DNA from 3 places in the Streptomyces sp. NBC_00016 genome. Region 2 is predicted to be linked to each of the others. Evidence: riboswitches for the same ligand, from Rfam matches in the RefSeq annotation. Region 2 holds a riboswitch; each other region holds the start of a gene.
The links. A riboswitch is a leader RNA that binds a small molecule or an ion and turns the genes downstream of it on or off. The one in region 2 is predicted to bind cyclic di-AMP.

Region 1 (10,013 bases), 2.4 Mb from region 2:
GGCGAGCGCGTGCAGCACCCGCGCGTGCTCGGCCGTCCGCTCCTTGACGATCGAGCGGTAGGAGGCGATCATCCGGCCGGCGGCCTTGCCGTCGCCGAGGATCCCGCGCAGCTGGTCGATCTCGCCGTCGCGGACCATCTTCCAGAACTCGGAGCCGTCCGCCGGGTCCGACAGGGGCAGGTTCACGTTGCGCACGCCCGGGAGCTCGACGTCCGGGCCCTCCAGCTTCTGGTCCGCGGCATTGCGGAAGTCGAAGATCGTGTGCAGGCCCAGGCCGGAGAGGAACGCTGCGTCCTCGTCGGTCGCGTGCGCGAGATGGCCGCTGCGGAACAGCACGCCGTGCCGCACCCGCCGGCCGTCGACGGTCGGCAGACCGCCCACATCCCGGAAGTTGCGCACGCCGGCCAGCTCGGGCTCGGTCGACGGGATCTGCTGCGTCACGGGGGCTCCCTCCCTGTCGGTCGCCGTCGGCGCGGCTCGTGGTGGCCGACGGGACGCTTCCCCGACGATACGACATGGGTTCCCCGGGCAACGGGTTGTCCACAGGGCGGTACTCCGGACGTCTGCCCAGGTGAAGAGTTGTCCACGGAAAGTTGCCCGGCAGGCCGACCGCATTCGATGATGTTGGTGCTTGATCGCACCTGTTCGAATTAGTGGGGGTTTGATGCCCGAGATCGCCGACAACGGCCGTACCTGGCTCCTTTCGGGGCCGACGAGCAGCTACGCCCTCCACCTCACCGAGGCCGACGAGCTGGTCCACCTGCACTGGGGCCCGGGCATCGCGCTCGCGGACGCCGAGGCGCTCGCCGCCTTCCCGCCGTCGGAGCGGGGGGCGTCCTTCGAGTCCCCGCTCGACGGCCGGGAGGAGTACCCGGTCGAGGGCGGCCCCCGCTTCGTCCGGCCGGCCCTGTCGGTGCGCACGGACGAACGGCGCGGCACCGAGTGGTCCTACGAGGACTTCGAGGCCGACGGCGACGGGCTGCGGCTGCGGTTCCGGGACGCCGGGCTGGCCGTCACCCTGCACTACCGGATGCGCGGCGACGTCGTCGAGCGCTGGACGACCCTGCGCAACGACGGTGAGGGGCCGCTGGAGCTGCTGCGCGCCGACTCCGCCACCTGGACCCTGCCCGAGCGCGACGACTGGCGGCTGTCGCAGCTGCACGGCCGCTGGGCCGCCGAGTCCCGGCTCACCCGGTCCGCGCTCACCTACGGCGAGCAGGTCATCGGCAGCCGTCGCGGTCACACCGGGCACCAGCACCTGCCCTGGGTCGCCCTGGACACCGACGCGACCGAGGAGCGCGGCGAGGTCTACGGCTGCGCCCTCGGCTGGTCGGGCACCTGGCGGATCGCCGTCGCCCAACTTCCGGACGCGCGCGTGCAGATCACCGGGGGTGTCGGGTACGACGACTCGGGGCTGCTGCGGCTGGCCGCGGGGGAGTCCTTCACCACCCCCGTCTTCGCCGGCCTGTGGAGCGACGCCGGCTTCGGCGGGGCGAGCCGCGCCTGGCACGCCTACCAGCGCGCGTATGTCGTCCCCGACGCCGAACAGGACCGGCCGGTGCTGTTCAACTCCTGGGAGGCCACCTACTTCGACATCTCCGAGGAACAGCAGGGCACGCTCGCCCGGCGGGCCGCCGCGATCGGCGTGGAGCTCTTCGTCGTCGACGACGGCTGGTTCGGGGCGCGCACCGGCGACCACGCCGGGCTCGGCGACTGGCGGCCCAACCCAGACCGCTTCCCGAACGGGCTGAAGCCCCTCGCCGACCAGGTGCACGACCTCGGCATGCAGTTCGGCATCTGGGTCGAGCCGGAGATGGTCAACCCGGACAGCGAGCTGTACCGGGCGCACCCCGACTGGGTGCAGTTCCAATACGGACGAAAGCGGACGGAGTTTCGCAATCAGCTCGTGCTGAACCTCGCGCGCGAGGACGTCCAGGAGTACCTCTGGGAGCAGCTCCACGGGCTCCTCTCCAGCGCGCCCGTCGACTATGTGAAGTGGGACTTCAACCGCTGCTTCACCGACGCCGGCTGGCCGGACGACCCCTACCCGCAGCGCCTCTGGGTCGACCACGTACGGGCCCTGTATGCGCTCCTGGACCGGCTGCGGGCGGCCCACCCCGGGGTTGCCTTCGAGTCCTGCTCCGGCGGCGGCGGGCGCATCGACCTCGGGATCATGAGCCGCACCGACCAGGTGTGGACCTCCGACAACACCGATCCGCTCGACCGGCTCGACATCCAGCACGGCTTCAGCCAGATCCACCCCGCCCGGGTCATGGCGGCATGGGTCACCGACAGTCCCAACGCCCAGCTCAACGGCCGGGTCAGCTCGCTGCGCTTCCGTTTCGTCAGCGCCATGGCCGGTGTGCTCGGTGTCGGCGGGGACCTCTCGCAGTGGAGCGAGGAGGAGCTCGTCGAGGCGCGCCGATGGGTGGACCTCTACAAGGAGATCCGGCCGCTCGTGCAGCAGGGCGACCTCTACCGGCTGCGGCCCCCGGCGGGCGGCCTGAGCGCCGTCCAGTACGTGCGCGGTGACGAGAGTGTCGTCCTCGCCTGGCTCCAGGCGCAGCGCTTCGGCGAGCCCGTCCCGGCGCTGCGGCTGCGCGGACTCGACCCGACAGCATCGTACGAATGCCGCGAAACGGGCGAAGTCCATCGGGGGGCGGTGCTGCTCCATCACGGGCTGCGCACCGGACTGCGGGGCGACCTTGATGCGACGGTTATCCGGCTGCGTCGCATCTGAGGTTTCTGTCCGAATTGAAGCCTTAATTCCAACTCGCTCTGGAATAAAGGAACCTGGAGAGCTGTCACGTGAGCAGCGTCATATCCGTGACCGTACGTCGCCCGTCATGTTCACGTAATTCGCATGCTTTTCCAGGGTGCTTGGCGGTAAACGGGTCCCCTGTCTCACGGAGTGTGACCGGGGATTCTCACAGCGGATCAAGAGAAAGGCGTTAGCGGTACAACCTCTGCTTGTCCCTGTGCGTCCTGGTCGCTTACGTTCCACACCAATCCGGACGGACGCCGAATCCTGCCACCGCCCGGAGTCCGCACACTCACCCGTATCTGGCAGGAGCGGGGGACCCACAGGCACAACCGCCTGTTCCGGTCTCCGGAACAGGCTTTGGGGTAAAGCCGCGCCTCGGCGCGGCCGGGCATCTCCAGTCCGCACCCGACAGCTCACCTCGCAGGCGCCGGAGAGGAATTCGCCATGCCCGCGAAGGGTAAGCACCGCCGTCCGAAGACCCAGCGCTTCACTCGTTCCATAGCCGTCGCCGGAACGGGCGGCGCCGCGCTCGCCCTTCCGCTCATAGGTGCCGCCGGCGCTCACGCGGCCCCCGCGCAGTCCGTCGCGCAGTCGGCTTCCCAGGCCGTTCCGGAAAAGGCCGTGCAGTCCGTGCCGGTGGCGCAGAAGGCGGCCACCGCCACGACGGCCAAGTCCTACACCGTGCGGTCCGGCGACTATCTGTCGAAGATCGCCGACGAGCAGAACGTCAGCGGCGGCTGGCAGAAGCTGTACCAGGACAACCGTCGGGCCGTCGGCAGCGACCCGTCGCTGATCCACCCCGGGCTGAAGCTCTCGATCGGCAAGAAGGCCGCAAGCGCCGGTTCGTCGTCCGGCTCGTCGTCCGGTTCCTCCTCGTCCTCCCCGTCGAAGTCGAAGGCGTCCGGAACCAAGTCGTCGTCCCCTTCGTCCTCTTCCTCCTCGTCGTCCGGTTCGTCCTCATCGAAGGCGGTCACCCAGGCCGCCGAGAGCGGCACCGGTACCTCCAGCGGTTACGCGCTGCCGGTGGCGGGCGCCACCGTCGGCACCGCCTACCACACGGCCGGCAGCATGTGGTCCAGCGGCTACCACACCGGCACCGACTTCGTCGTCCCGAACGGCACCTCCCTCAAGGCCGTGGGCGCGGGCACCGTCGTCTCCGCGGGCTGGGGCGGCGCGTACGGCAACCAGGTCGTCATCAAGCTCGCCGACGGCTACTACGCCCAGTACGCCCACCTGTCCCAGCTATCCGTCTCGGTCGGCCAGACCGTGACCGCGGGCCAGCAGGTCGGCCTCTCCGGTGCCACCGGCAACGTGACCGGCCCGCACCTGCACTTCGAGATCCGCACCACGCCGGACTACGGCTCCGACGTGGACCCGATCGCCTACCTCCGCTCGCACGGCGTCTCCGTCGGCTGACCCCCTCCGACTGCGACGACCTCCCGCCTGACACGCGGCCGAAGGCCGGACCCCGATCCCCGGGTCCGGCCTTCGGTGTGTCCGGGGGAGGGAGGGGTGGCGTTGGAGTTTGCGCGTTCATGATCGTTCTATTGCGTTCTTGTGGCAGCCCTTGGTGTCCCATCGACAGGCGGGACAGGGTGGGGACACAGTGATCTCCGTCAGTGAGCAAGCGCTTTCTATCGCTCTTCGGAGGTCCTGTGTCCCGCGTCGACCGACGCATCGTCATCAAGGGCGCCGCGGCCGCGGCCGCCGTCACCGCCGTCACCCTGCTGGCCGGACTCGTCTCCGCGCCCGCCGGGCACGCCACCGAGATCCCGCGCCGGATCGTCGAGAACCTCGACCGCGGCCTGGTCGCCACCCCGTCCGGCGAAGGGACCTTCCTCAGCTGGCGGCTGCTCGGCACCGAATACGCGCGGCACGCGAACGCCATCGCCTTCAACGTCTACAAGAACGGACGCCGGCTCAACCGGGAGCCGCTGCGCAAGTCGACGACCTATCAGGACGACAGCCCGGGGACGGGTACGTACACCGTCCGTGCCGTCGTCGACGGGCGGGTGCAGAAGCCGAGTCCGGCGGCTCTGCGCTTCACCGACGGCTACGCCGAGATCCCGCTCGCAGGCGCCGACGGCTACACCGTGCAGCACGCCTGGCCGGGGGACCTCGACGGCGACGGACGCTACGAGCTCGTCGTCAGCCGGCTGTCCGGGACCCGCGACAGGCCCGACCTGCTGGAGGCCTACACGCTCACCGGCGAGCGCCTGTGGCGGGTCGACCTCGGCCCCGGCTCCTACACCCAGGTCGGCGGGAACGGCGCCAACGACCCGGCGCCCGCCGCGATCAGCGGTTCCACCGCGATCGGCGGCTACCGCAACGACGACAACGTCACCGTCTACGACCTCGACTCCGACGGCCGCGCCGAGGTGCTCGCGCACACCGCCGCCGGGACCACCTTCGCCGACGGCGCACAGGTCACCGCCGCCTCGCCCGCGAACCAGTTCGTGTCGGTGATCGACGGAGCGACCGGCGCCGAGCGGACCCGGCAGCCCGTCCCCGACGACTTCGTGGCCGACGGCCCCTCCGGCGGCCACTTCGGCATCGCCTATCTCGACGGCGAACACCCCAGCCTGGTCACCAAGTCGGTCACCCGGGTCGGAGCCAAGCGCGGCGCGTTCCGGGTCCTGTTCCAGACCTGGGACTTCAACGGCACGGATCTCAGCCGCCGTTGGAAGTACGTGGTGGACCCGACGACCGGCGCGACCAGCTTCCACCAGATCCGCACCGTCGACGTCGACGGGGACGGCAGGGACGAGATCGCCGACGGCAACTACGTCGTCAACAGCGACGGCACGCTGCGCTACGTCGTCGACGGCGCCATCCACGGCGACCGCTTCGACATCGCCGACCTCGACCCCGACCGGCCCGGCCTGGAGGGCTTCGCCATCCAGCAGTCCGAGCTGGGCATCGTCTCCGCCTTCCCCTGGTACTACTACGACGCCGCCACCGGCGAGCGGCTGGTCACCGGCTCGCACCCGACGAGCCCGGTGAGCGACGCGGACCTCGACACCGGCCGCGGGAACGCCGCGGACATCGACCCCGACCACCGCGGCTACGAGTACTGGACGTCCACCGCCGACGTGACCCGGCCCGGCGCGGGCGTCTTCAACGTCCAGGACGGCAAGGTCTCCACCACCACCCCCAGCGTCAACTTCCGTATCTGGTGGGACGGTGACAAGGCGTCAGAACTGCTCGACTTCACCCGCGTCGAGAAGTGGGACCCGGCGACCGAGAGCAGCGCGACGGTCTTCGACCCGGCCGGCGTCGTCTCCGGCGCCCGCAACGCCACCCCGTTCTACGGCGACCTCGTCGGCGACTGGCGCGAGGAGATCCTCGCCGAGACCGCCGACCACACCGCCCTGCGCCTCTACACCAGCACCGTGCCGACCGACACCCGCGTCTACACGCTCGCCCAGAACCCCGCGTACCGCCTCGGCTGGACCGTCCGCGGCTACCTCCAGTCCACGTACACCGACTACTACCTCGGCACCGAGACCCGCCGTGTCCCCGAGCCGCACCTCACCACCCCCGCCCACTGAAGGAGCCGACCGTCATGACGACCACCCGCAGGGCTTTCGGAGCCCTCGCCGCCGGCGCCGCGCTGGCCGCCCTCGCCCCGGCGACCGCCGCGAGCGCCGCGAGTGCGGCGAGCGCCCGGCCCCGCCACCGCCGCCTGATCGCGCACGACGACTTCCGGCACGGCCTGCGCCAGTGGGCCGTCGAACTGGAGAAGGGCGGGACGGTCACCGCCTCCCGCGGGACCCTGGAGGTCGACGTCCCCGCCGGTGCGACGATCTGGTTCAAGCGGCCGCTCGAAGGGCCGTACGTCCTCGAGTACGTCGCCACGCCCGTCTCCGCGGGCGGGGTCAACGACCGCGTCTCCGACCTCAACAACTTTTGGAACGCCGTCGACGTCCGCTCCCCGGAGGACCTCTTCGCCACTCCGCGCGGCGGCGCCCTCGCCGAGTACGACTACCTGAAGACGTACTACGTCGGCTACGGCGCCAACACCAACACCACGACCCGGCTGCGCCGCTACGTCGGCGAGGCGGGGGTGCGTCCGCTGATCTACGACTACACCGAGCCGCTGCTCGTCGCGAACGAGCCGAACCACGTCCGTATCGTCTCCGACGGTTCGGTCGTCCGCTGGTGGAACAACGGCCGACTCGTCTTCGACCACACCGACCCGGAGCCCTACACGGGCGGGCACTTCGCCTTCCGCACCACCTGGAGCCATTTCCGGATCAACGACTTCCGGGCTTGGTCCCTTATTCCCTGATTGGCGAAGTCTTTAAGGGTGTCTTATCTCACCGCCCGTCAACCCCTTCCTACGATCGCGTAGGTCACATTCGAAGGTGAATGATGAACTGCTGTGGCAGACGATTCGAAGAGTGACGACAGATCAGTGATCGGGTCGTACGTGGCGGTGGGGGACAGCTTCACCGAGGGCGTCGGCGACCCAGGCCCCGACGGGGCGTTCGTCGGCTGGGCGGACCGCTTCGCGGTCCTCCTCGCGGACCGGCGGCCCGAGGGCGACTTCAACTACACCAACCTCGCGGTCCGCGGGAAGCTGCTCGACCAGATCATGGAGGACCAACTCCCCAGGGCCGTGGAACTCGCCCCGGACCTGGTCTCCTTCTGCGCGGGCGGCAACGACATCCTCCGTCCCGGTACCGACCCGGACGAGGTCGCCGAGCGTTTCGAACGCGCGATCTCGGCCCTGACCGCCGCAGCCGGCACGGTCATGGTGACCACCGGCTTCGACACCCGTGGCATCCCCGTGCTCAAGCATCTGCGCGGCAAGATCGCCACCTACAACGGGCACGTCCGCGCCGTGGCGGACCGCTACGGCTGTCCGGTCCTCGACCTGTGGTCCCTGAAGTCCATCCAGGACCGCAGGGCGTGGGACGGCGACCGGCTCCACCTCTCCCCGGAGGGGCACACGCGCGTGGCACTGCGCGGTGGGCAGGCCCTCGGCCTCGAGGTACCGGCCGACCCGGAGCAGCCCTGGCCGCTGCTCCCGCCGCGCGGCACCCTGGACGTGCGGCGCGACGACGTCCACTGGGCGCGCGAGTACCTGGTGCCGTGGATCGGACGACGGCTGCGCGGGGAGTCCTCCGGCGACCATGTGACCGCCAAGGGCACGCTGTCGCCGGACGACATCAGGATGCGGATAGCGGCCGTGGCCTGAACCGCCGACCGGGTGGGCGCGGCCGGTCGCGGACGACGCGCGGCCGGCCGCTCCACCAGTGAGGTGATCGCACGGGAGTGGTGCCCGGGCGGGGCCGGGCGCGGGTGCTGGGATGACCGCACCCGCACCTGGCACCGCCCGACACCTCCAAGGACCGGTCCCGTATGCCCCTTCCCCGTACGCCCGTCGCCGCGGCCCTCGTCTCCCTGCTCGCCCTGGGCGTCCCCGCACTCACCGCGCCCACGGCCGCCGCGCTGCCCGCCCAACCCGCGGCGGCGGCCCGTCCGTTCGCACCGGACAGCCCCGCCACCGTCACGGTGACCGGCGAGGGCAGCGCGAGCGCGCCGCCCGACCTCGCGGTCGTCGGCGCCGGCGTCGAAGCCTCCGCCAAGACCTCGCAGTCCGCGCTGGACGCACAGAACAAGGCGGCCGCCGCGCTGCTGGCCGCCGTCCGCGCCCAGGGCGTCGCCGACCGGGACATCCGTACGGAGAGCGTCTCCCTTGACGCCGTCTACGACCACACGGGCGGCACCGCCCGCCCGACGGGCTACCGGGCCATGCAGTCCTTCTCCGTGAAGGTGCGCGAGGTGACCAATGTCGGCGCGGTCGTGCAGGCGGTCACCGACGCCACGGGGGAGGCCGGGCGGATCGGCTTCGTGGCCTTCGACGTCTCCGACCCCGCCCCGCTGCAGGCCGGCGCACGCGAGGTCGCGCACGCCGACGCCCACGCCAAGGCCGAGCAGTACGCCCGCCTCAGCGGCCGCCGCCTGGGCCGGCTCGTCTCGCTCAGCGAGGACACGTCCAGCTCCCCGCGCCCGGCGCCGTCGGCCGCGGACACCCCCGGTGCGGGCCTCGGCGGTGTGCCCGTCGCGCCCGGTGAGATCCGCGCGACGGCGACGGTGACGGCGGTGTACGAGCTGGACTGAGCCGCCCGCCGGAGCCGGTCACGGGCCCGGCCGAGCGCCGGACCGCCGTTCCGGCGGCGCTCGCCGTTCCGGCGGCGCTCGCCGTTCCGGCGGCGCTCGCCGTTCCGGCGGCGCTCGCGTCGTCGCTGCCACCCTCGCGTCCCAGTCGTGCTCGGGCCGTTGCTGTGCCGCGGTCGGGTGGTCGGCAGTCCTGGTGGGTTCCGGGAACGTGGCGGGAGCCGGTCCCTCAGGGCTTGTGGGCGCTCAACGTCTCGGGGCCCAGACCGAGTTCACGGGCCAGTGCCTCGTCGACCCACTCCTGGGCGCGGGCCCGGGACACCGTGCCCGCGTAGGACGTCAGCTGTACGGCGAGTCCGTCGAGCAGGGCCGTCAGGCGCAGGGCCGTGCCGGCCGGGTCCGGGCACCGGAACTCGCCCGCGGCCACGCCCTCCGCGATCACCTCGGCCAGCGCCGCCTTCCACTCCCTGTCGAGATCCCGCGCCACCTCCCGCAGCGCGGGCTCGCGCAGCGACACCGCCCAGCCCTCGATCCACAGCCGCCAGCCCTTGGCCTGACCCGTGGGCGCGTACCAGCGCACCGCCGACCGCAGCCTGCGCAGTGCGGTGGTCCGGCGGCCGACCAGCTTGCGCAGCCGCGCCAGGTCGCCCTCGGCCGCGTAGGCGAACGCGTCGGCGACCAGTTTCTCCTTCGTCGAGAAGTGGTAGAGCACCAGGGCGTTGCTCACACCGAGGGCCGCGGCCACGTCGGCGATCCTGACCGCCGCCACGCCCCGCGCCTCGATCTGCTCGATGGCCGCCCGCAGCAGCTCCTCGCGCCGCTCGGCCACACTCAACCGGACCCTCACCACGCCGTCACCCTAATCCGTCGGCGTGCGCGACGACGGGCCGGTCCGTGGCGGCGGACGCTCACGGAGCGGGCCGGTACCGCCCGAAGCGTTCCGCGATCACCGGCAGCCGCTGCTCGGCGATGGTGTGCGCGGCGGCCCGTGGTGTCGTGCCGTCCGTCTCGGCGCGGGCCAGCACCAGTTCCACCAGGGCGCGCATCGAGCGGCGCGTGTAGGCGAAGGCCTCCGCCGCGTCCGCGCCGATGTCGCCGAACAGCGTCCACCACCACCAGGCGT
Region 2 (10,013 bases):
AGCGTCGTCTTCAGGAACTTCGGCGACTGGGCGCGCAGCACGGACTCGTAGGTCTCGTAACCCTTTTCGACGTCGATGACATAGGAGGCGTACTCCTCGGCCGCCTGCGGGACGAACAGCCCCTGCTCCGCCTCCAGGTTGTCGAAGGCGAAGCTCGACAGGCCGCACGCCCGCATCAGTTCGTCGGCGTTCAGCCCGAGACCCTGGGCCAGCACCGCGCCCTGCGCGTCCGAGACGCCGTACGCGAGGGCCTGGCCCTGTCCGAGCCTGCCCCGCTCGTGGGGCAGGAAGCCGACCGGCTCACGCCCCTCGTACACCACCGCCACCCGCGAGCGCGGCCGTACCAGGCCCACGGCGTCGGTGAACTCCGGTTCCATGAAGGGGTTTCGCGGCAGCGTCGACGCGGCACGCAGCGCGCGCCACCGCTCCCTCTCCCCCTCGCCGAGGTCCTGCGGCCTCAGCACACGAATGCGCCCACTGCTCAACCTGACCCCCCGATCAAGTCCCCCCTGGACACCTGGACGGTACCGGTCCACCCGGGCATCGCGGTAGGTAGCGTCGCATGTTGTTGCCAATCGGTGCAGAGGCCTTTAACCGCCCGCTACCCGGCGATGTGCCAGAAAGCCGTTTCATTGCGTCGGTCGGCAGCCAGGCGTGAGCCAGGCGTACAAGGGGAGTTGGCAGAACCGGACAGGACTTGGACGTCGGCCGGTTCGCGTCGAACCGGGGAGGCCCGGGATCCGTATTCTCTGATCATGGCCGCACCCACCGCATATGCCGCGCGCACCGCGTACTCCCTCATCGCCACCGACCTGGACGGGACGCTGCTCCGCGGCGACGACACCTTCTCCGACCGGTCGCTCGACGCGCTCGCGCGGGTGGCGGCCGCCGGCGCACGCCACCTGGTGGTGACGGGACGGCCCGCGCCCCGGGTGCGCCCGCTGCTCGACCGGCTGCACAGCAGGGGGCTCGCGGTGTGCGGGCAGGGCGCACAGTTGTACGACGCCGGCGCGGACCGTCTGCTGTGGTCGGTCACCCTGGACCGGGAGCTGGCCGAGACCGCGCTCGGCAAGATCGAGGCGGAGGTCGGGCAGCTGTACGCGGCCGTCGACCAGGACGGTGTCGACGGGCTGACACTCATCGAGCCGGGTTACCGGATGCCGCACCCGACGCTGCCCGCCCTGCGCGTCGGCCGGCGCGACGACCTGTGGTGCGAGCCGATCAGCAAGGTGCTGCTGCGCCATCCCACGCTGTCCGACGACGAGTTGGCGTCGACGGCCCGCTCGGTGGTCGGCTCGCTGGCCACGGTCACCATGTCGGGGCCGGGCACGGTCGAACTCCAGCCCTGCGGGATCACCAAGGCGACGGGTCTGGCCCTGGCCGCCGAACACCTGGGGCTGCGGCCCGAGGACACCGTCGCCTTCGGGGACATGCCCAACGACATCCCGATGTTCGACTGGGCGGCCCGGGGCGTCGCCATGGCCAACGCGCATCCGGAGCTCAAGGCGGTGGCCGACGAGGTGACGACGTCGAACGAGGACGACGGCGTGGCCGTCGTCCTCGAACGTCTGTTTCCGTAACCGGCTACCGGCTACCGGCTACCGACTCCCGGCTGTCGGCAGTCGGCTGTCGGGCCCCGGGCCCCGGCGGTCGACAGCCGGCGACCGGTGACCGGTGACCGGTGACCGGCCGGCGGTACGGTCAGTACGCGCCGAACACGTTGTCGATCGAGCCGTAGCGCGCGGCCGCGTAGTTGCAGGCGGCGGTGATGTTCGCGACCGGGTCGTACGAGTCCCACGACGTGCCGTTGACGTGGTAGGCGCGGAAGGTCGGGTCGATGACCTGGAGCAGTCCCTTGGACGGGATGCCCGCGGCCGCGTTGGAGTCCCAGAGGTTGATGGCGTTGGGGTTGCCGGAGGACTCGCGGATGACGTTGCGGTAGATGCCGTTGTACGTCCCCGGGATGCCGTGCTGCCCCATGACCTGGAGGGAGGCGCGGATCCAGCCGTCGAGGTTGTTGGCGTAGCCGAGGCTGGTGGCCGTGGAGACGGCCGGGGTCGCCGCGGAGGCGGTGGTCGCCCCGAGTACGGGGAGAGCGAGCACGGCCGCGCCGGTGGCGGCGACGGCGAGCGTGCGGATGAAACGGTTGCGGCGCGGCTGAGCGGCAGCGGGCATGTCGAATTTCCTCTCCGGCGCCTGCGAGGTGAGCTGTCGGGTTCGGGCGGGAGCTGCCCGGTCGCGTCCTGACGGTCGCGGCTTTACCCCAAGCCGTACGGCCTGTCCGAAGCGTCTTGTGTGTCCAAGACGTCCGGAAATTCCGTTTCGGCGACTTACCTGGTTCCCCCGCTCCTGCCGAGCGTTATCGATGGGTGTTCGGGCGGCGGCAGGATTCGGCGTTCCGCCCGACAGGCCGGGAACGTATGCGAGAGCACATGTCCGAAACAAGTACCGGATTCACAGATCACCCCTATTGACCTTGGTCTGTGGCCTATGGGGTGCTTGATCCTTTGTGGGTGCAAAGCTTCAACTTGCTTAAGGGGTGCGGAGAATCGGTGAATCGTGAACCCGGACCGGATCTCCGCGGGGAGTGAGCCAACTCACCAGCGTTCACAAGAGCGGCGAAACGGGCATTAGCCCCAACTCATTGTTAAAGCACCGGCAGTGGGTGACGGAGGGGGCGCAGGGGAATCGCCTTCCTTCGTGCCCGACGCGTCGCGAGGGGAAGGCTGAAGAGAATGCGTGATCGTCGTCACGTGGAGAGAGGGCCGAATGGGCGCGTCGGGTCGACGGGGGCCCCGGTCCGGGACATGAATCTCCAGTTCCCGGAAACTCTCTCCATGTCCGCTCATATGAGCTGATCAAAAACATATCGGGCGTGATCCGACAGTGCCTGGCCTGCGGGGGCCTCCCGGGCGAGTCCATTCGAGCCTGCGGGACGTGGGGGCTATCGGTGATCGAAACGTGACCGGATACGCTGACTTGAGTGATGGCAGAGACCTATCGACAAACCGCGTAATCGCCAGTAGACACCAGCAGACAGGAGACCCCTCGTGACCGTCGTCGGGCCGTTCGGGCTGAGCGTGCGGGACCAGGCTCTGGAAGCCGATGTCCAGGCCGGATTGGCGGCTGTCGAGGAAGGCTTGCTCGAGGCCACCAAGAGTGCGGTCCCGTTCATCACGGAGGCCGCCCAGCACCTCGTACGCGCGGGCGGGAAGCGGTTCCGGCCGCTGCTCGTGGTGCTCGCGTCGCAGTTCGGGGACCCGTACGCGCCGGGTGTGGTGCCCTCGGCCGTCGTGGTGGAGCTGACCCACCTGGCCACGCTGTACCACGACGACGTGATGGACGAGGCGGCCGTGCGGCGCGGGGTGTCCAGCGCGAACACCCGCTGGGGGAACTCCGTCGCCGTCCTCACGGGTGACTTCCTCTTCGCGCGGGCCTCCCACATCCTGGCCGACCTCGGACCCGAGGCGGTGCGGGTGCAGGCGGAGGCGTTCGAGCGGCTGGTCACCGGGCAGATCCTGGAGACGGCGGGGCCGACGGACGGGCGGGACCCGGTCGACCACTACCTCGACGTGCTCGGCGGCAAGACCGGCTCGCTGGTGGCCGTGGCCTGCCGCTTCGGGGCGATGATGTCCGGCGCCGACGAGACGGTCGTCGACGTGCTCACGCAGTACGGCGAGCGGCTCGGCGTCGCCTTCCAGCTGGCGGACGACGTCCTGGACATCGCCTCCGACTCGCACGAGTCGGGCAAGACGCCGGGGACGGACCTGCGCGAGGGCGTTCCCACGCTGCCCGTGCTGCGGCTGCGGGAGCGGGCGGCGCGGCTGTCGCTGCCCGAGGACATCGCCCTGTGCGAGCTGCTGGACTCCGACCTGACCGACGACGCCCGGCACACCGAGGCGCTTCAGGCGCTCCGGGCCCACCCGGCGCTGGAGCAGGCCCGCCGGGACACCGTGCGGTACGCGAAGGAAGCGCGGTCCGCGTTGGCGCCGTTGCGGGAGTGCGACTCGAAGGCGGCGCTGATGGAACTCTGCGACGCGGTGGTCCACCGGGCGGGCTGACCCCGGGGACCCCTACGGGTCGGATGCCGCCTCGTCACCTTCGTGTCATACCGCAGGCGTATGTGGAGTTGAGCCCTCGGGCTGACGCTTCCTCATGGCTGATTTGGTCAGATGGGAACCACGGAAAACACCACTCCTCACCGATTCGGGTGAGAATGGCGGCTTGGGGTGGGGACGTTCAGGCGTGAGATGACCAGCCGCCGCCGACGACGGAGGTAAGGCACACATGGCACCGAAGGCATCCGACGACACCACGACCGGCGGGGAGTCGACCGGCGCGGAAGCCGACGACCTGCGCCTCGGACGGCGCAAGGCCGCACGGTACATCGTCCCGGTCACCGTGATCGGTGTGGCGGCGGCGACGATCGGGCTGGTCCCGGCGCTCGCCGACTCCGGCGACCCCGACCTGCCGAAGATCACCGCCCAGCAGCTCCTCGACAAGATCGCCGCTTCGGACGTGCAGCAGCTGTCCGGGACGGTGAAGATCAGCACCGATCTCGGGCTGCCCGACCTCGGCGGGCTGGAGAGCGGGCTCCTCTCGGGGGCCACCCAGGGCGGCGACGGTTCGTCCGCCGACCCGTCCACCAAGCTCGCCGAGCTCGCCGCCGGCACGCACACCCTGCGCGTCGCCACCGACGGCCCGGACCGCCAGAAGCTCTCGCTGCTGGAGAACGCCGCCGAGTACAGCGTCATCCACAACGGCAAGGACGTGTGGGGGTACGACAGCGCCTCCAACGAGGTCTACCACTCGACCGCCGACGAGAGCTCCGACAAGGGTGCCGGCAAGGGCTCCGGCAAGGGCTCCGGCACGGCGGAGACCCCGGTCCCCGCGACGCCCAAGGAGCTCACCGAGGAGGCCCTGAAGGCGGTCGACGACACGACCTCCGTGACCGTCGACGGCACCGTCCAGGTCGCCGGCCGTGACGCCTACAAGCTGCTGGTCAAGCCGAAGCAGTCCGGTTCCACGGTCGGCGCGATCAGTGTGGCCGTGGACGCGAAGACGGGCCTGCCGCTGAAGTTCACGCTGACCCCGGCGAGCGGTGGCGCCGCCGTCGTGGACGCGGGCTTCACCCAGGTCAGCTTCGCCAAGCCCGCCGCGTCCACCTTCGACTTCACCGCCCCCAAGGGCGCGAAGGTCACCGAGGGTGACGAGGCCGGGGAGAGCGCCCCCGGGCACTCGGGCAAGTCCGACGACCTCGCGAAGGACCTCGAAGGCGTAGAGGGCGTCGAGGGTGCGGAAGGCCTTGAAGGCCTCGACGGACTCAATGTCCTCGGCGAGGGCTGGACGTCCGTCGCCGTCTTCGACACCGGTGGCGAAGGAATGCCCTCGGGCGCGGAGGCCGGCGGCGACCTCGGCGGCTTCCTCGGCTCGTTCGGCGACAAGGTGACCGGCAAGTTCGGCTCCGGCACCGTCTTCTCCACCCGCCTGATCAACGCCCTGATGACGGACGACGGCAAGGTCTACGTCGGCGCGGTCACCAAGGACGCCCTGGTGAAGGCGGCGAACGCGGCGAAGTAGGCCAAGCGGCCGAAGCATGCGCAGTGGTCGAGTGGTGAAGTGATGAAGTGGCGGCGCGGGTGACGTAGGGCAGAGGCCGGCCTCCGGACACCGGAGGCCGGACGAGCCGGAGGGGAAGCCGATGGGGGAGTCCGTACGGGTGCCCGTGCCGGAATCCGTACGGGTGCCTCGGGACGACGGTGCCGTCATCCACACCCGCGGCCTCACCAAGCGCTATCGCGGCGGACAGCTCGCCGTGGACGGCCTCGACCTGACCGTCCCGGCCGGCAGCGTCTTCGGCTTCCTCGGCCCCAACGGCTCCGGCAAGACCACCACCATCCGCATGCTGATGGGACTCATCGAGCCCACGGCCGGCTCGGCCCGCGTCCTGGGGCAACCCATGCCGCGGGCCGCGCGGGCCGTGCTGCCCCACGTCGGGACCCTCATCGAGGGCCCCGCTCTCTACGGTTTCCTCTCCGGCCGCGACAACCTGCTCCGCTACGACGCCGCCGACCCGACCGCCGATCCGCACACCCGGCGGGCGCGGGTCTCGGCGACGCTGGAGCGGGTGGGCCTGACGGCCGCCGCCGGCAAGAAGGCGAAGGCGTACTCCCTCGGTATGAAGCAGCGGCTGGGCCTCGCCGCCGCCCTGCTCCAGCCCCGTCGGCTGCTCGTCCTCGACGAGCCGACCAACGGCCTGGACCCGCAGGGCATGCGGGAGATCCGCTCGCTGATCCGGGAGCTGGCCGCGGAGGGCACGACCGTCTTCCTCTCCTCGCACCTGCTCGACGAGATCGAGCAGGTGTGCACGCACGCGGCGGTGATGGCACAGGGCCGGCTGCTCGTCCAGGGCCCGGTGGCCGACCTCGCCGCGGGGACACGCGGCCGACTGGTCGTGACGACGCCGGACCCGGCGGACGCGGCCCGGGTGCTGAAGGAGCAGGGGGCGGACGATGTCGTCCTCGGCGAGGACCGGGTGAGCGCCGAGGCCCCACCCCCGGACCGGGATCTCGCCGACCTGAACGCCGCGCTGGTGTCGGCGGGCGTCCGCGTCCGCGGCTTCGCCGTCGAGCGGGCCTCCCTGGAGGACGCGTTCGTGGCTCTCACGGGGGAGGGATTCGATGTCGCGGGCTGACACGGTGGACGACCGGAACCGGACACCGGAATCGGAACCGGCATCGACGACGGCACCGGAACCGGCATCGACATCGGTGCGGACGGCGAACTGGACCTGGACCTTCGGGCTGCTCCGCAGCGAACTGCTGACCACCTTCCGGCGCTGGCGCACCCTTGCGCTGCTGGGTGTGCTGGCGGCCGTGCCGGTGCTGGTCGGGATCGCCGTGAAGATCGAGACGAGCGACGGCTCGTCCGGCGGACCCGGCGGGGGAGGGGGCGGTGGCGAGGGCCCGGCCTTCATCTCGCAGGTGACCAACAACGGCCTGTTCCTGGTCTTCACCGCGCTCGCCGTGACCCTGCCGTTCTTCCTGCCGATGGCGATCGGTGTCATCGCGGGCGACTCGATCGCCGGCGAGGCGAACGCGGGCACGCTCCGCTACCTGCTGGTCGCCCCGGCCGGCCGCACCCGCCTGCTGCTCGCCAAGTACGCGACCGTCATGATCTTCTGCCTGGTGGCCACGCTGGTGGTCGCGGTCTCGGCGCTGACGGTCGGGGCGCTGCTCTTCCCGCTGGGCGACCTGACGACGATCTCCGGCACCCGGATCGGCTTCGGCGACGGGCTGCTGAGGGCGCTGCTGATCGCCCTGGTCGTCGCCGCCTCCCTGACCGGCGTGGCGGCGCTCGGACTGTTCGTCTCCACCCTCACCAGCAGCGGCATCGCGGCGATGGCGACGACGGTGGGCCTGCTGATCACGGTCCAGATCCTCGACCAGATCCCCCAACTGCACGCCTTGCAGCCGTACTTCTTCTCACACCACTGGCTGTCCTTCGCCGACCTGATGCGCGAGCCGGTCTACTGGGACGACCTGGAGAAGAACCTCGGCCTCCAGGCCCTGTACGCGGCCGTCTTCGGCTCGGCGGCCTGGGCACGCTTCACGACGAGGGACATCACGGCGTAGACATCACAGCCCCAGGCGTCCCGCCCCAGGCATCACGCCGTAGGCATCACGGCGTAGGCATCGGGCGCAGGTCTCAGCGGGTCTCCCACAGGAAGCGCGCCGCCGGCGTCTCTCCCGCGAAGAACGTCTTCGCGCGGGTCAGCGCCTCCGTGTCCCTGAGGACGTCACCGGGCTTGCTGCCGTTGCCGAGCAGCACCCCGCCGAAGGACATCCCCATGTACGCGGCCGAGTTGTTGAGCGTCCCGACGAGCGGATCGGCGACCACGGGCTGGTCGTCGGCGAGCGCGGTGACGCCCCAGAGGGTGCGCCCGGCGAGCGTCGCCTTGAAGTCGAGGCCGGGGGTGCGCAGCCAGCCCGACCAGTGGTCCAGGTAGCGCTTGGTCTGGCCGGAGACCGAGTACCAGTACAGCGGGGACGCGATCACGATGTCCGTTGCGGCGAGCGTGGCGTCGAGCAGCAGCGCCGTGTTGCCCTCGGTGGGGCGGACGTGGTCGCTGTCGTGCCGCTGGTCCTCGAAGTCGGGCAGCGGGTGCCGGGCCAGGCTGATCCACGTCTGCTCGACGTCGGAGGGCAACTGCTCGGCGGCCGCGCGGGCCAGCGACTCGGTGTTGCCGTCCGGACGGCTGCTGCCCAGCACGAACAGGAAACTGCGACGGGTCATGATCCATCCCCCAGGTAGTCGGCGTACGAGGGTAGTCTGCACCTGCATTATATGTGTGCGCAAGTATCAGTCCCCGGCCTAGGCGGATTGAGCGGCTCGGGCGGCTGCCAGGAGTGCCGTCTCCCCGCCGTGTGCCGCGACCAGTTGCAGCCCCACGGGACAGCCGTCCGAGCCGAGCCCCGCCGGGATGCTGATCGCAGGATGCCCGCTCAGGTTGAACGCCCAGGTGAGCGCGGTCGAGTACCGGTCGCCCGGGCCCTCGTGACCGTGCGCGGCGTTCGGCGTCGTCGGGGTCAGCAGCAGGTCGGCGCGGGCGAAGAGGCCGGCCAGCAGACCGTCGTTGAGGTTCCGGACGTGTTCGGCTGCGCGGAGGTCCGAGCCCGGGGTGCGCAGCGCGAGCCAGGCGGGTGCGGGGTCCGCCAGCCGCAGGGGCGCGTCGGAGGGCGGCAGCAGCCGTACGACCCCCGCCTCGGCGAGGCGTCCGGCGGCGGCACGGGCCAGGGCGAGCGGCTCCGGGTCGGGATCGGCGAAGCCGAGGTCGGCGGAGAAGACGGCGACCGGCGGGACACGACCCGGTGAGGGGAGGAGGGCGCGCGCCCCCGCCCTCGGTGCCATGACCTGCCAGTACGCCTCGGCGTCCGCCACGTGGTGTACGAGTACGCCGGGCGCCGCCAGCCCCGTACGGTCCCGGGCGGCCGGTGCCGATCCCTCCCCGGGCGGCGGCCGGCGGTTCGTGGTCTTCAGGCCGATCACGCCACACCAAGCGGCCGGGATCCGCACCGAGCCCGCGCCGTCGCTGCCGGTCGCCAGCGGGACCAGGCCGGCGGCCACCGCCGCCGCGGACCCGGCCGAGGAGCCGCCCGGTGTGCGGTCGGCGCGCCAGGGGTTGACGGTCCGGCCGTGGGCGCCGAGGCCCCAGGTCTGCCAGGGGGTGCCGGGTCCCGGTACGGCCGTGGCCCCCACCGGCACGCATCCGGCGGCGATCAGCGGGCCCGCCGCGCGGAGCCCGTGACGCCCCTTCACGCCGATCGGCACCCCGGCCAGCGGCAGCCGCTCGCCCGCGGCGACCCGGGCGTCGACCTCACGCGCCCACGCCCGCGCCCGCTCCTCCCACACCTCGGCGAAGGCGCGCAGCGAACGGTCGATCCGCGCGATCCGCGCGAGCGCCTCGCCGGTCACCTCCACGGCAGACGGCCGCCCCGCCCGCACGGCCGCGGCGATCTCCACGGCCGGCGGCCACGCCAGGGGACCGGACCCCACCCCTGTCCTCCCGCGCCCGGTCAGTGTGCCCCGGTGAGCCGGGACAGTGGTTCCGTCTCGCGTGGCGGGGTCCCGCCCAGTTCGCCGAGGCGCCAGTTCGTCACCCACGGGACGCGGTACACGTCGACGACCGATTCGATGACCTTCACCCGCTGGACGAGCGGCCGGGGAAGCCGGCCCGGCGCGTCCGCGACGAGCACCACCGCGTCCAGGTCGAGCCCTCGCGGAGCCTCGCCGCGCCGGAAGACCTCCAGGGTCCGCAGCACGGAGTCCAGCCCGGCCGCGTGGGTGCGGGCGACCAGCAACACGGACGGGGGATCCCCGGCGCCCGGCCACGCGCGTCCGCAGTCGTGGCCGCCGTAGACCGCGGCGAGCGTGGAGCCGCCGGCCCCGCCGTGCGTGCAGACCCAGGAGAAGCGCCGGGGCGCGGCGGTGGAGGCGTACGGCATCGGTACCGG
Region 3 (10,013 bases), 1.5 Mb from region 2:
CGCCCTGGGTACGGGAGATCTCGGCGGCCGGGACGCAGCAGACGACGTGACCATGTGATCGTACGATCGGGCGGTCCTTCCTGTGGATAACTCGCGGGGCCGCTGACGGGCGTGGGTTACGTTCGGGGTGTGAACGCCATCAGCTCCGCCGCTGCCCACACCACGGCCGACGCCGCCGGCCGCGTCGTCCTGCTCACCACCAGCCACCGCGTCGCCCCCGGCCTGCTGTCCTGGCCCGCCTGGCAGGCCCTGCGCACGGCGGACCGGGTGCTGTGCGCGGACGGCGCGCATCCGCAGCTGCCCTATCTGCGGGACGCGGGCGTCACCGTCGAGGAGACCTCGCCGACCGCCGAGGAGCTGCTCGCCGCCTGCGCCGACGGCCGCACGGTCGTGGTCGTGGCCACCGGCGAGGGCGAACCGGCCCTCACCGACGGCCTGGCCCGCCTGGCCGGCTCCGGCCGCGTGTCCATGCCCGACCTGGAACTGCTCCCCGCCTCCTACGACCTCCCCGGCGCCCGGCTCCTCGACCTCGTCCAGGTCATGGACCGGATCCGCGCCGAATGCCCGTGGTCCTCCCAGCAGACCCACAAGGGCCTGGCGAAGTACGCGGTCGAGGAGTCGTACGAACTGGTCGAGGCGATCGAGGACGGCGACCACGACGAACTCCGCGAGGAACTGGGCGATGTCCTGCTCCAGGTCGTCTTCCACGCCCGCATCGCCGAGGAGGACGAGGAGTCCCCGTTCTCCGTCGACGATGTCGCGGGCACGATCGTCGCCAAGCTCATCCACCGCCACCCCCATGTCTTCGGCGACGCCACGGCCACCACCCCGGAGGAAGTGAAGGAGCACTGGCTGCGCACGAAGGCGGCGGAGAAGCGGCGGGAGTCGGTGACGGACGGCGTCCCCCTCCACCAGCCCGGCCTGGCCCTCGCGGCGAAGCTGGTGTCCCGGGTCCGCACGGCACGGCTGGAGGTACCGCTGCCGACGGCCGAGGGCATCGGCTACGAACTGCTGGCCCTGGCGGCACGAGCCGAATCGGAGGGCGTCGACCCGGAGGCGGCCCTGCGCGCGGCGGCCCGGGCGTACCGGGACGCGATCCGGGGTGTCGAGGGGGTCGATGGTTAGTACGGTGAGCTCCTGATCCGGTTCGTGGGGTGCGGGGGCTTGTATGGAACGGGAGTCGGAGGAGCTGGCGGCCTGGGCCGCGGGGGTGCTCAACCGGGGGCTGCTGTCGGAGAACCGGGAGGAGATCCGGCAGGCGTTCGTCGAGTGGTTCGTGCGACACGGGGGAGCCGGCTCGGTTCCGGCACAGATCACCTCTCCGCTCGACGGCTCCGACGGCTCCGACGGCTCCGACGGCTCCGAGGCGACGCTCGTCGAGGTCGAGGGCCGGTACATCGAGGCCTGGCTCCTGTCCGGGAGGGAAGGAGCGCTCACCGAGCTGTTCGAGCTGATCGACCGCTTCGAGCAGACTCCCCGGCTGCCCGATCCCACTCCCCAGCACGCCGATCCCACTGCCCAGCCCTCCGAGCCCGCTGCCCCGGCCTCGTCCGGTGACACCGTCGGCTACTACGGGGGCAACTACCACGGCCCTGTCGTGGGCGTTCTGAACCAGCACACCTATGCCGCGCCGCCCGGCGTCTTCGTGGTGCCCGACCCCGTCGGCTGGCCCACGGTGGAGGATGCCGACCTGGTGACGATGGGCGTTCGGCCCGCCGGGCGGCGCTGGGCGGATCCGGGCCTGCCGCCGTACGTGCCCCGTGACATCGACGAGACGCTGCGGGACTGGACCGCGCGGGACAGTCTGCTGGTGATCACGGGCGGGCCGCTCACCGGCAAGTCGAGGACGGCCTGGGCGGCCGTGGTCCGCGAGACGGACCCGGGGACCCGGGTGTACGCGCCGGCTCCCGGCACGGACCTGCGCGGACTGCCCGCCCTGCTGCGCGGCCGGGGCGGCGCGTACGTGCTCTGGCTGGACGAGTTGGAGGGCCACCTCGGCGAGCACGGCCTGACGGTGCCCCTGCTGGCCGAGCTGAGGACGCTCGGGGTCCCGGTGGTGGCCACCATGGGCGACGACGCCTACGACACGCACCGCTTCGAAGGCGGACCCGCGTTCCGCCTGACGGCGCTGGCACGGTCGGAGCGGGTGGGCGCGGGGTGGAGCGAGCAGGAGGTCGAGCGGCTGACCGGCCTGCGCGACGACCGGCTCGGCGAGGCCCTCGACCGGCGCGGCGCCACCAGCGTCACCCAGTACCTGGCCATCGGCGTGGAACTCCGGGCCCAGTGGCAGCGGGCCGCGCGCTCCAACAGCCGCTATCCGTACGGGTACCTGCTGATCCGGGCCGCGACGGATCTCGCCCGCTGCGGCGTCACCGGGGACATCCCCCGTCGGCTGCTGGAGGATGCGTGCCGGAGCTACCGGGCGGGTCGGCCGGCGGGGCGTCCGGACACGGAGTCGTTCCAGGAAGCCGTCGACTGGGCCGTCCGGCCGCTGCACGGGGTCACCGGGATGCTGGTACCGGGAGCGCCGCTCCGGGTGGGGGAGAGCGAGGAGACCTGGCGGCCGTACGGCTCGCTGGTCGCCGACGCGGAGCGGGAGGGCGCGAGGGCGGTCCCGGAGGCCGTCTGGCGCTGCGCGCTGGAGGGGACGAAGTACGACACCGGGGTGCACCTGAACGTCCGGGCGACCGCCCACGTCGTCTTCTCGGCCGGGGCGCGGGACGGTGACGCCGGGGCGATGCACATGCTGAGCCTGCTCTCCGAGAACGAGGCGACGGCGCTGGACTGGCTGCGCAGGGCCGTGGACGCGGGGAAGACGGAGCTGGCGGGGCAGGTCGGCGAGCGGCTGCTCGGGCAGGGGGAGGCGGAGGAGGCGCTGCCGTATCTGCGGGCGGCGGCCGAGGCGAAGCCCGATGGTCCGCAGGCGCGACTGGTCGGGGAGGCACACCTGGCGCTGGCCGAGCAGTGGCTGCGCAAGGCGGTGGCCGACGCCGACATGGCGGCGACACACCGACTGGGGGACCTGCTGCTGGGGCGTGGCGACCTCGGCGAGGCGATGGACCACTACATCAATGCCGAGATGGCGGGATACGCCCCCGTCGCCCGGAGCGCGGCCGTGTCCTTCCTGCTGAGTCACGAGGAGGAAGCCGCCGAGGTACTGCTGGCCCGCGCCGCCGCCGACGGTGACGAGGGGGCCGCGGAGTTGCTGGCCGACCTCCGCAAGCCGCGGCAGAGCCTGGACGACGCCGCGGACTACTTCGCCGGCGACGGCAGGCTGGACGCCACGCACAGGGCCGCCGTGGTGGAGAAGACGGGGGTCCCGGACGAGGCCCGCCAGGGATACGAGCAGGGCCACGCCCAGGGCGACGCCTACGCCGCCTACCGGCTCGCCCTGCTCCTCGAGAAGCAGGACAACCCCGCCGAAGCCCTCCTCTGGTACCGCAAGGCCGCCGACATGGGGCACCCCGCCGCGCGGAAGGCCCTCGCGGAGCGCGGCGAGGACACCGCTACGGTCAGGGAGTGACCGAGCAGCCCGACACAGACAACCCGGACCGCACCGCTCCCGAACTCTTCACCTGGGAGTTCGCGACCGACCCCTACCCCGCCTACGCCTGGCTGCGCGAGCACGCGCCCGTGCACCGCACCGTCCTGCCCAGTGGGGTCGAGGCCTGGCTGGTCACCCGGTACGCCGACGCGAAACAGGCCCTCGCCGACCAGCGGCTCTCCAAGAACCCGGCGCACCACGACGAACCGGCGCACGCCAAGGGCAAGACCGGCATCCCCGGTGAGCGCAAGGCCGAGCTGATGACGCATCTGCTCAACATCGACCCGCCGGACCACACCCGGCTGCGACGGCTCGTCAGCAAGGCCTTCACCCCGCGCCGGGTCGCCGAGTTCGCGCCCCGGGTCCAGGAGCTGACGGATCAGCTCATCGACCGGTTCGCCGCCGAGGGGAAGGCCGACCTCATCCACGATTTCGCCTTCCCTCTCCCCATCTACGCGATCTGCGACCTCCTGGGCGTCCCCCGTGAGGACCAGGACGACTTCCGCGACTGGGCGGGGATGATGATCCGGCACGGCGGGGGCCCGCGGGGCGGTGTCGCGCGGTCGGTGAAGAAGATGCGCGGTTATCTGCTGGAGCTCATCCACCGCAAGCGCGCGGAGCTTCCCGCCGACCCGGCTCCCGGCGAGGACCTCATCTCGGGTCTGATCCGTGCCTCGGACCACGGCGAGCACCTCACCGAGAACGAGGCCGCCGCCATGGCCTTCATCCTGCTGTTCGCGGGCTTCGAGACGACCGTCAATCTCATCGGCAACGGCACCTACGCCCTCCTCACCCACCCCGAGCAGCGCGCACGCCTCCAGCGGTCGCTCACCGAGGACGAAGGCGACCGCGGTCTGCTCGAGACGGGCGTCGAGGAACTCCTGCGCTACGACGGCCCCGTGGAACTCGCCACCTGGCGGTTCGCGACCGAGCCGCTGCGCATCGGCGGCCAGGACATCGCGCCGGGCGACCCCGTGCTCGTGGTGCTGGCGGCCGCCGACCGTGATCCGGCGCGCTTCTCGGACCCCGACACCCTCGATCTGTCCCGCCGTGACAACCAGCACCTCGGCTACGGCCACGGCATCCACTACTGCCTGGGAGCCCCGCTGGCCCGGCTGGAGGGCCAGGCCGCGCTGGCCACCCTGCTCACCCGGCTGCCCGATCTCCGACTGGCCGTGGATCCGGACGAGTTGAGATGGCGTGGCGGGCTCATCATGCGCGGGCTGCGGACTTTGCCGGTCGAGTTCACTCCGGTGCATTCCGGCCCATAAGCGATCCGCGTCTGATCGGATGTCAGCCGGAGTGTGACCGTTCGGCGGAGTAAAGGTGACCAACACTCAAGTCTGTGATCTTCACGTGATCTGCGCGGCATTAACTTGTGACAAGTGATCGTCTGCCGATACGTTCTCTCGTCAGCGCGACGCATCGATTTCACCCGCCGCGCCGGTCAGTGCTGTCCAGAGAAAGGCCCCTCGCATGCTCTCCGGGAACGGTCGTCACCGTCGCCCCCGCCAGGCCCCGGCCCTCCTTGTCGCGGCCGGAGTGACGGGCTCCGCCATCGCCATCCCGCTGCTCGCCGCCTCCGGCGCGAGTGCGGCGGACGGCACGGTGTGGGACAAGGTGGCGCAGTGCGAGACCGGCGGCTCGTGGAGCGCCGACGAGGGTGGTGGCGAGTACGGCGGCCTGAGCCTCACCCAGAAGGACTGGGTGGCGCACGGCGGCCTCGACTACGCGACCAGTCCCGACCTGGCCAGCCGCAGCCAGCAGATCGCCGTCGCGCAGAAGGTGCTCGCGGCCGAGGGGATCGGCGCGTGGGGCACCTGCGGGCTGACCTCCGGGCTCACCCAGGAGAACGGCGCGCTGAACGTGGACACCGGCGTGGCGGACGATTCTTCCGGCTCGTCCGACTCATCTGGTTCTTCCGGATTGTCCGACCTGTCCCGGGGGTTGTCCGGATCCTCGGGCTCCTCGGGTTCCACGGCCGACGAGGACTCCTCGACCGGATCGTCCGACTCGTCCACCGATTCCTCCAGTTCGCCTTCCGCGTCCGCTTCCTCCCCTTCGTCCTCTTCCTCCGCCGCCACGGACGACTCCGGTACGTCCGGTGGTTCCGGCGGCCGGAGCGACGGCTCGACGGGCGACGGCTCGACCACGGCGACCCCGGGTACGGACGAGTCGGACAAATATGTACAGGATGAAGGTTCTTGGAGCCTGGTCGACACCGGCTCCCTCGGCTCGGGCAAGCACCGCGGTGCCACCGCCGACGAGGCCGCGACCAAGAGTGCGACCGACGCCGGCGTGGACGGCACCACCGCCGCCTCCGCCGGGCGGCATGCCGCGGCCACCTATGTCGTCCAGGAGGGCGACTCCCTCGCGTCCATCGCCGACTCCCTTGGCCTCGACGGCGGATGGCGCGCCCTCTACGCCGAGAACAGGGACCTCATCGGTGTCGACCCGAGCAACATCGCCGCCGGTCAGACCCTCGACACAGGGGTGGAATAGGGCGCAAAGCCCAAGAAAAACAGCGGGAGTTCGCGTCACGCTTCGCGCCGAATGTCCGGTTTGGTGAAAGTGTGGGATGAGTCTCAGAAGCCCTGATCGTCTTTGAAATTCCGCCGATCGCGTGTCTACGGTCGAGGCCGCTCGGCAACCCGGGCCCCGGCCGTCGCAACGCCGAATCCTGCCAGCGACGACCCGGGAACAGTCGTCGCGTCAAGCGCCGTAGGCAGGAGCGGGGGACCCAAGGTAAGTGCCGGACCGGTCGGTTGACCGGAACGGCTTGGGGTGAAGCCACACCTCCCACGGAGCAGTGCTCCGACGGGCGAGGAAGTGGCCGGGCAACTCACACGGCCCGAACCCGACAGCTCACCTCGCAGGCGTCGGTGAGGGGATCCACCATGCTGTTTTCCGCCAAGGGCAAGCACCGCCGTCCCTCCAAGGCGACCCGCGTCGCCACGCTCGCCGGCGTCACCGGCGTCGCCATCGCCGCCCCGCTGATGGCGGCCGGCAACGCCTCCGCCGCCACCGCCTCCGAGTGGGACGCGGTCGCCCAGTGCGAGGCCGGCGGCAACTGGTCCATCAACACCGGCAACGGCTACTACGGCGGTCTGCAGTTCTCGGCGTCCACCTGGGCCGCGTACGGCGGCACCGCCTACGCCTCCACCGCCGACCAGGCCTCCAAGTCCCAGCAGATAGCCATCGGCGAGAAGGTCCTCGCCGGTCAGGGCAAGGGTGCCTGGCCGGTCTGCGGCACCGGCCTGTCCGGCGCCGCCTACAACGGCTCGAGCGCCGACTCCTCGAGCTCCGGCTCGTCCAGCTCCTCCGGTTCCTCCGGCTCGTCGAACAGCGGCAGCACCAGCAGCCGCTCGACCGAGGAGCAGAGCGCCTCCCGCTCGACCGACCGCCCGGCCGCCTCCAAGACGGTCACCACCCCGACCGGCAAGAAGGTCAAGAAGGGTGACGGCGAGTACAAGGTCGTCAAGGGCGACACCCTCAGCTCCATCGCCGAGAAGCACAAGGTCAAGGGCGGCTGGGCGAAGCTGTTCGAGCTGAACAAGGACATCGTCACCGACGCCGACCTGATCTACCCGGGCCAGCAGCTCCACCTGAAGTGACACCGCGCCCGATGTGTCACTTCGCCTGAAGTGACACCTGGCCCCCAGAGAAGCCACAGCGCCCTCATATGCGAGGTCGGCACACTGAAGACCTCGTGAGGGTCACCCCCCGTCCCCACGGGCCCCCCGCTCCGGTGCGTGTTCCCCCGTACGCACCGGAGCGGGGTTTCTCTTTGCCCGTTCGTCACTTCCTGTCGGCTTTTCTCGGCCACCCCCTTTGTTCCGGGCGGAAACAATAGGTACCGTCTGTCTGTCCACGGGACGGTCGGTCGGCTGCCGACGGTCCCGGGGCGGTTAGGCTCTAGTCGCAAGGCTCAGCAAGGGCTCATCAAGGCCCCTGGGCCCCGCACAACCAGCGTCACATCCCAAGAAGGAGATGCTCGTGCCGTCCATCGACGTCGTCGTAGCCCGGGAAATCCTGGACTCCCGAGGCAACCCCACGGTCGAGGTCGAGGTCGGCCTCGACGACGGCAGCACGGGTCGTGCCGCCGTTCCGTCCGGCGCCTCCACCGGTGCCTTCGAGGCCATCGAGCTCCGCGACGGTGACCCCAACCGCTACCTCGGCAAGGGTGTCGAGAAGGCCGTCCTCGCCGTCATCGAGCAGATCGGCCCGGAGCTCGTCGGCTACGACGCCACCGAGCAGCGCCTGATCGACCAGGCCATGTTCGACCTGGACGCCACCGACAACAAGGGCTCGCTCGGCGCCAACGCCATCCTCGGCGTCTCGCTCGCCGTCGCGCACGCCGCCTCCGAGGCCAGCGACCTGCCGCTGTTCCGCTACCTGGGCGGCCCCAACGCGCACCTGCTGCCGGTGCCGATGATGAACATCCTGAACGGCGGCTCGCACGCCGACTCCAACGTGGACATCCAGGAGTTCATGATCGCCCCGATCGGCGCGGAGTCCTTCTCCGAGGCCCTGCGCTGGGGTGCCGAGGTCTACCACACCCTCAAGAAGGTGCTGAAGACCAAGGGCCTGTCCACCGGCCTCGGCGACGAGGGCGGCTTCGCCCCGAACCTGGAGTCCAACCGCGCCGCGCTCGACCTCATCATCGAGGCCATCAAGCAGGCCGGTTACGTCCCCGGCGAGCAGATCGCGCTCGCGCTCGACGTCGCCGCGTCCGAGTTCTACAAGGACGGCAAGTACGAGTTCGAGGGCAAGTCCCGCTCGGCCGCCGAGATGACCGAGTACTACGAGGAGCTCGTCTCCGCGTACCCGCTCGTCTCCATCGAGGACCCGCTGTACGAGGACGACTGGGCCGGCTGGAAGGTCATCACCGACAAGCTGGGCGACAAGGTCCAGATCGTCGGCGACGACCTCTTCGTCACCAACCCCGAGCGTCTGGCCCGCGGCATCGAGGAGGGCTCCGCCAACGCCCTGCTCGTCAAGGTCAACCAGATCGGTTCGCTGACCGAGACCCTGGACGCCGTCGAGATGGCCCAGCGCAACGGCTTCAAGTGCATGATGTCCCACCGCTCCGGCGAGACCGAGGACGTCACCATCGCCGACCTCGCGGTCGCGGTGAACTGCGGTCAGATCAAGACCGGCGCCCCGGCCCGCTCGGACCGCGTCGCCAAGTACAACCAGCTGCTGCGCATCGAGGAGATCCTCGACGACGCCGCGGTGTACGCCGGCCGCTCCGCCTTCCCGCGCTTCAAGGGCTGAACCTTCCCGCACGTCCGCTCCGCGGACCTCGCGCACAGCAAGGGCTGACGCCGCGCCCGACCTAACCGGGTCAAGGCTCCGCCAGTCGTACGTACGTCCCCGTACCGGTCCCGTACCGTGTGCGGGGACGTACGTACGTGTGAGACGGGAGGCGGGAAGCAGTGGCCGTGAAGGACCGGGACCGTTTCTCCACCGCGACCAGGATCAAGCTGCTCGGCGAGCAGACCGCGGCCCGGGTCTACCGCTCCCAGACCAAGCGCCAGGCCCGCCGCTCCCGGCTCACCGGCCGCGCCGCGCTCCTCGCGCTCGTCCTGTGCACGCTGATCGTGGCCCTGGCCTACCCGATGCGCCAGTACGTCTCGCAGCGCGCCGAGATCGCCGATCTGGAGCGCGAGAAGCAGCAGGCCAGCGAACGCGTCGAGCAGCTGCGCGACCTCAAGGCGCGCTGGCAGGACGACGCCTACGCCGAGCAGCAGATCCGGCAGCGGCTGCACTACGTGCTGCCGGGGGAGACCGGGTTCGTCGTGATCGATCCGGACGCGGCCAGGCAGTCCCGTGCCGACCTCGGGGCGACCGACCGCCCCTGGTACGCGAACGTCTGGGACGGCGTCGACAAGTCCGACGCCTCCGACCAGTGAACCGACCGGCAGCCAACAGGCAGCCGGAGCCGGCAGCCGGAGCCGGTACCCGGAACCAGTACCCGGAGCCGGTACTCAGAGCCGGTGGCCGGAGCCGCCGGCCAGAACCGATAGAAAGACAGGCATGGAAACGCCCCCGCCGACCACCCCGCGCACCGAGCCCACCGACGCGGACGTCGAGGCCTTCAAGCAGCAGCTCGGACGGCCGCCGCGCGGTCTGCGCGCGATCGCGCACCGCTGCCCGTGCGGTGAGCCGGACGTCGTGGAGACGGCCCCCCGCCTGCCCGACGGCACGCCCTTCCCGACGCTGTACTACCTGACGTGCCCGAAGGCCAACTCGGCCATCGGCACGCTCGAGGCGAACGGCGTGATGAAGGAGATGACGGAGCGGCTCCAGGCCGACCCGGAGCTGGCCGCCGCCTACCGTGCCGCGCACGAGGACTACATCCGGCGCCGGGACGAGATCGAGGAACTGAAGAACTTCCCCAGCGCGGGCGGCATGCCGGACCGGGTGAAGTGCCTGCATGTGCTCGTCGCGCACTCCCTGGCGGCCG

Region 1: another riboswitch for cyclic di-AMP. It lies ahead of OG933_RS08300 (peptidoglycan DD-metalloendopeptidase family protein); the one in region 2 lies ahead of OG933_RS18945 (transglycosylase SLT domain-containing protein).
Region 3: another riboswitch for cyclic di-AMP. It lies ahead of OG933_RS25795 (transglycosylase family protein); the one in region 2 lies ahead of OG933_RS18945 (transglycosylase SLT domain-containing protein).

The regions. Positions count from the first base shown of each region.
Region 1 is NZ_CP108304.1:1,838,626-1,848,638, reverse strand. It holds gene OG933_RS08310 (tyrosine-protein phosphatase) at 1-441, opposite strand, end outside; gene OG933_RS08305 (alpha-galactosidase) at 665-2,740, shown strand; cyclic di-AMP (ydaO/yuaA leader) riboswitch at 3,045-3,204, shown strand; gene OG933_RS08300 (peptidoglycan DD-metalloendopeptidase family protein) at 3,209-4,180, shown strand; gene OG933_RS08295 (hypothetical protein) at 4,420-6,315, shown strand; gene OG933_RS08290 (DUF6250 domain-containing protein) at 6,330-7,055, shown strand; gene OG933_RS08285 (SGNH/GDSL hydrolase family protein) at 7,182-7,967, shown strand; gene OG933_RS08280 (SIMPL domain-containing protein) at 8,132-8,893, shown strand; gene OG933_RS08275 (TetR/AcrR family transcriptional regulator) at 9,120-9,740, opposite strand; gene OG933_RS08270 (Glu/Leu/Phe/Val dehydrogenase dimerization domain-containing protein) at 9,799-10,013, opposite strand, start outside.
Region 2 is NZ_CP108304.1:4,280,436-4,290,448, reverse strand. It holds gene OG933_RS18955 (GNAT family N-acetyltransferase) at 1-464, opposite strand, end outside; gene OG933_RS18950 (HAD family hydrolase) at 756-1,580, shown strand; gene OG933_RS18945 (transglycosylase SLT domain-containing protein) at 1,702-2,175, opposite strand; cyclic di-AMP (ydaO/yuaA leader) riboswitch at 2,179-2,406, opposite strand; gene OG933_RS18940 (polyprenyl synthetase family protein) at 3,051-4,061, shown strand; gene OG933_RS18935 (LolA family protein) at 4,288-5,580, shown strand; gene OG933_RS18930 (ABC transporter ATP-binding protein) at 5,702-6,694, shown strand; gene OG933_RS18925 (ABC transporter permease) at 6,681-7,634, shown strand; gene OG933_RS18920 (flavodoxin family protein) at 7,708-8,295, opposite strand; gene OG933_RS18915 (amidase family protein) at 8,374-9,555, opposite strand; gene OG933_RS18910 (DUF6668 family protein) at 9,576-10,013, opposite strand, start outside.
Region 3 is NZ_CP108304.1:5,802,443-5,812,455, forward strand. It holds gene OG933_RS25770 (SurA N-terminal domain-containing protein) at 1-50, shown strand, start outside; gene OG933_RS25775 (nucleoside triphosphate pyrophosphohydrolase) at 130-1,125, shown strand; gene OG933_RS25780 (hypothetical protein) at 1,169-3,523, shown strand; gene OG933_RS25785 (cytochrome P450) at 3,520-4,815, shown strand; gene OG933_RS25790 (transglycosylase family protein) at 5,021-6,046, shown strand; cyclic di-AMP (ydaO/yuaA leader) riboswitch at 6,252-6,438, shown strand; gene OG933_RS25795 (transglycosylase family protein) at 6,442-7,158, shown strand; gene eno (phosphopyruvate hydratase) at 7,535-8,821, shown strand; gene OG933_RS25805 (septum formation initiator family protein) at 8,983-9,459, shown strand; gene OG933_RS25810 (DUF501 domain-containing protein) at 9,584-10,013, shown strand, end outside.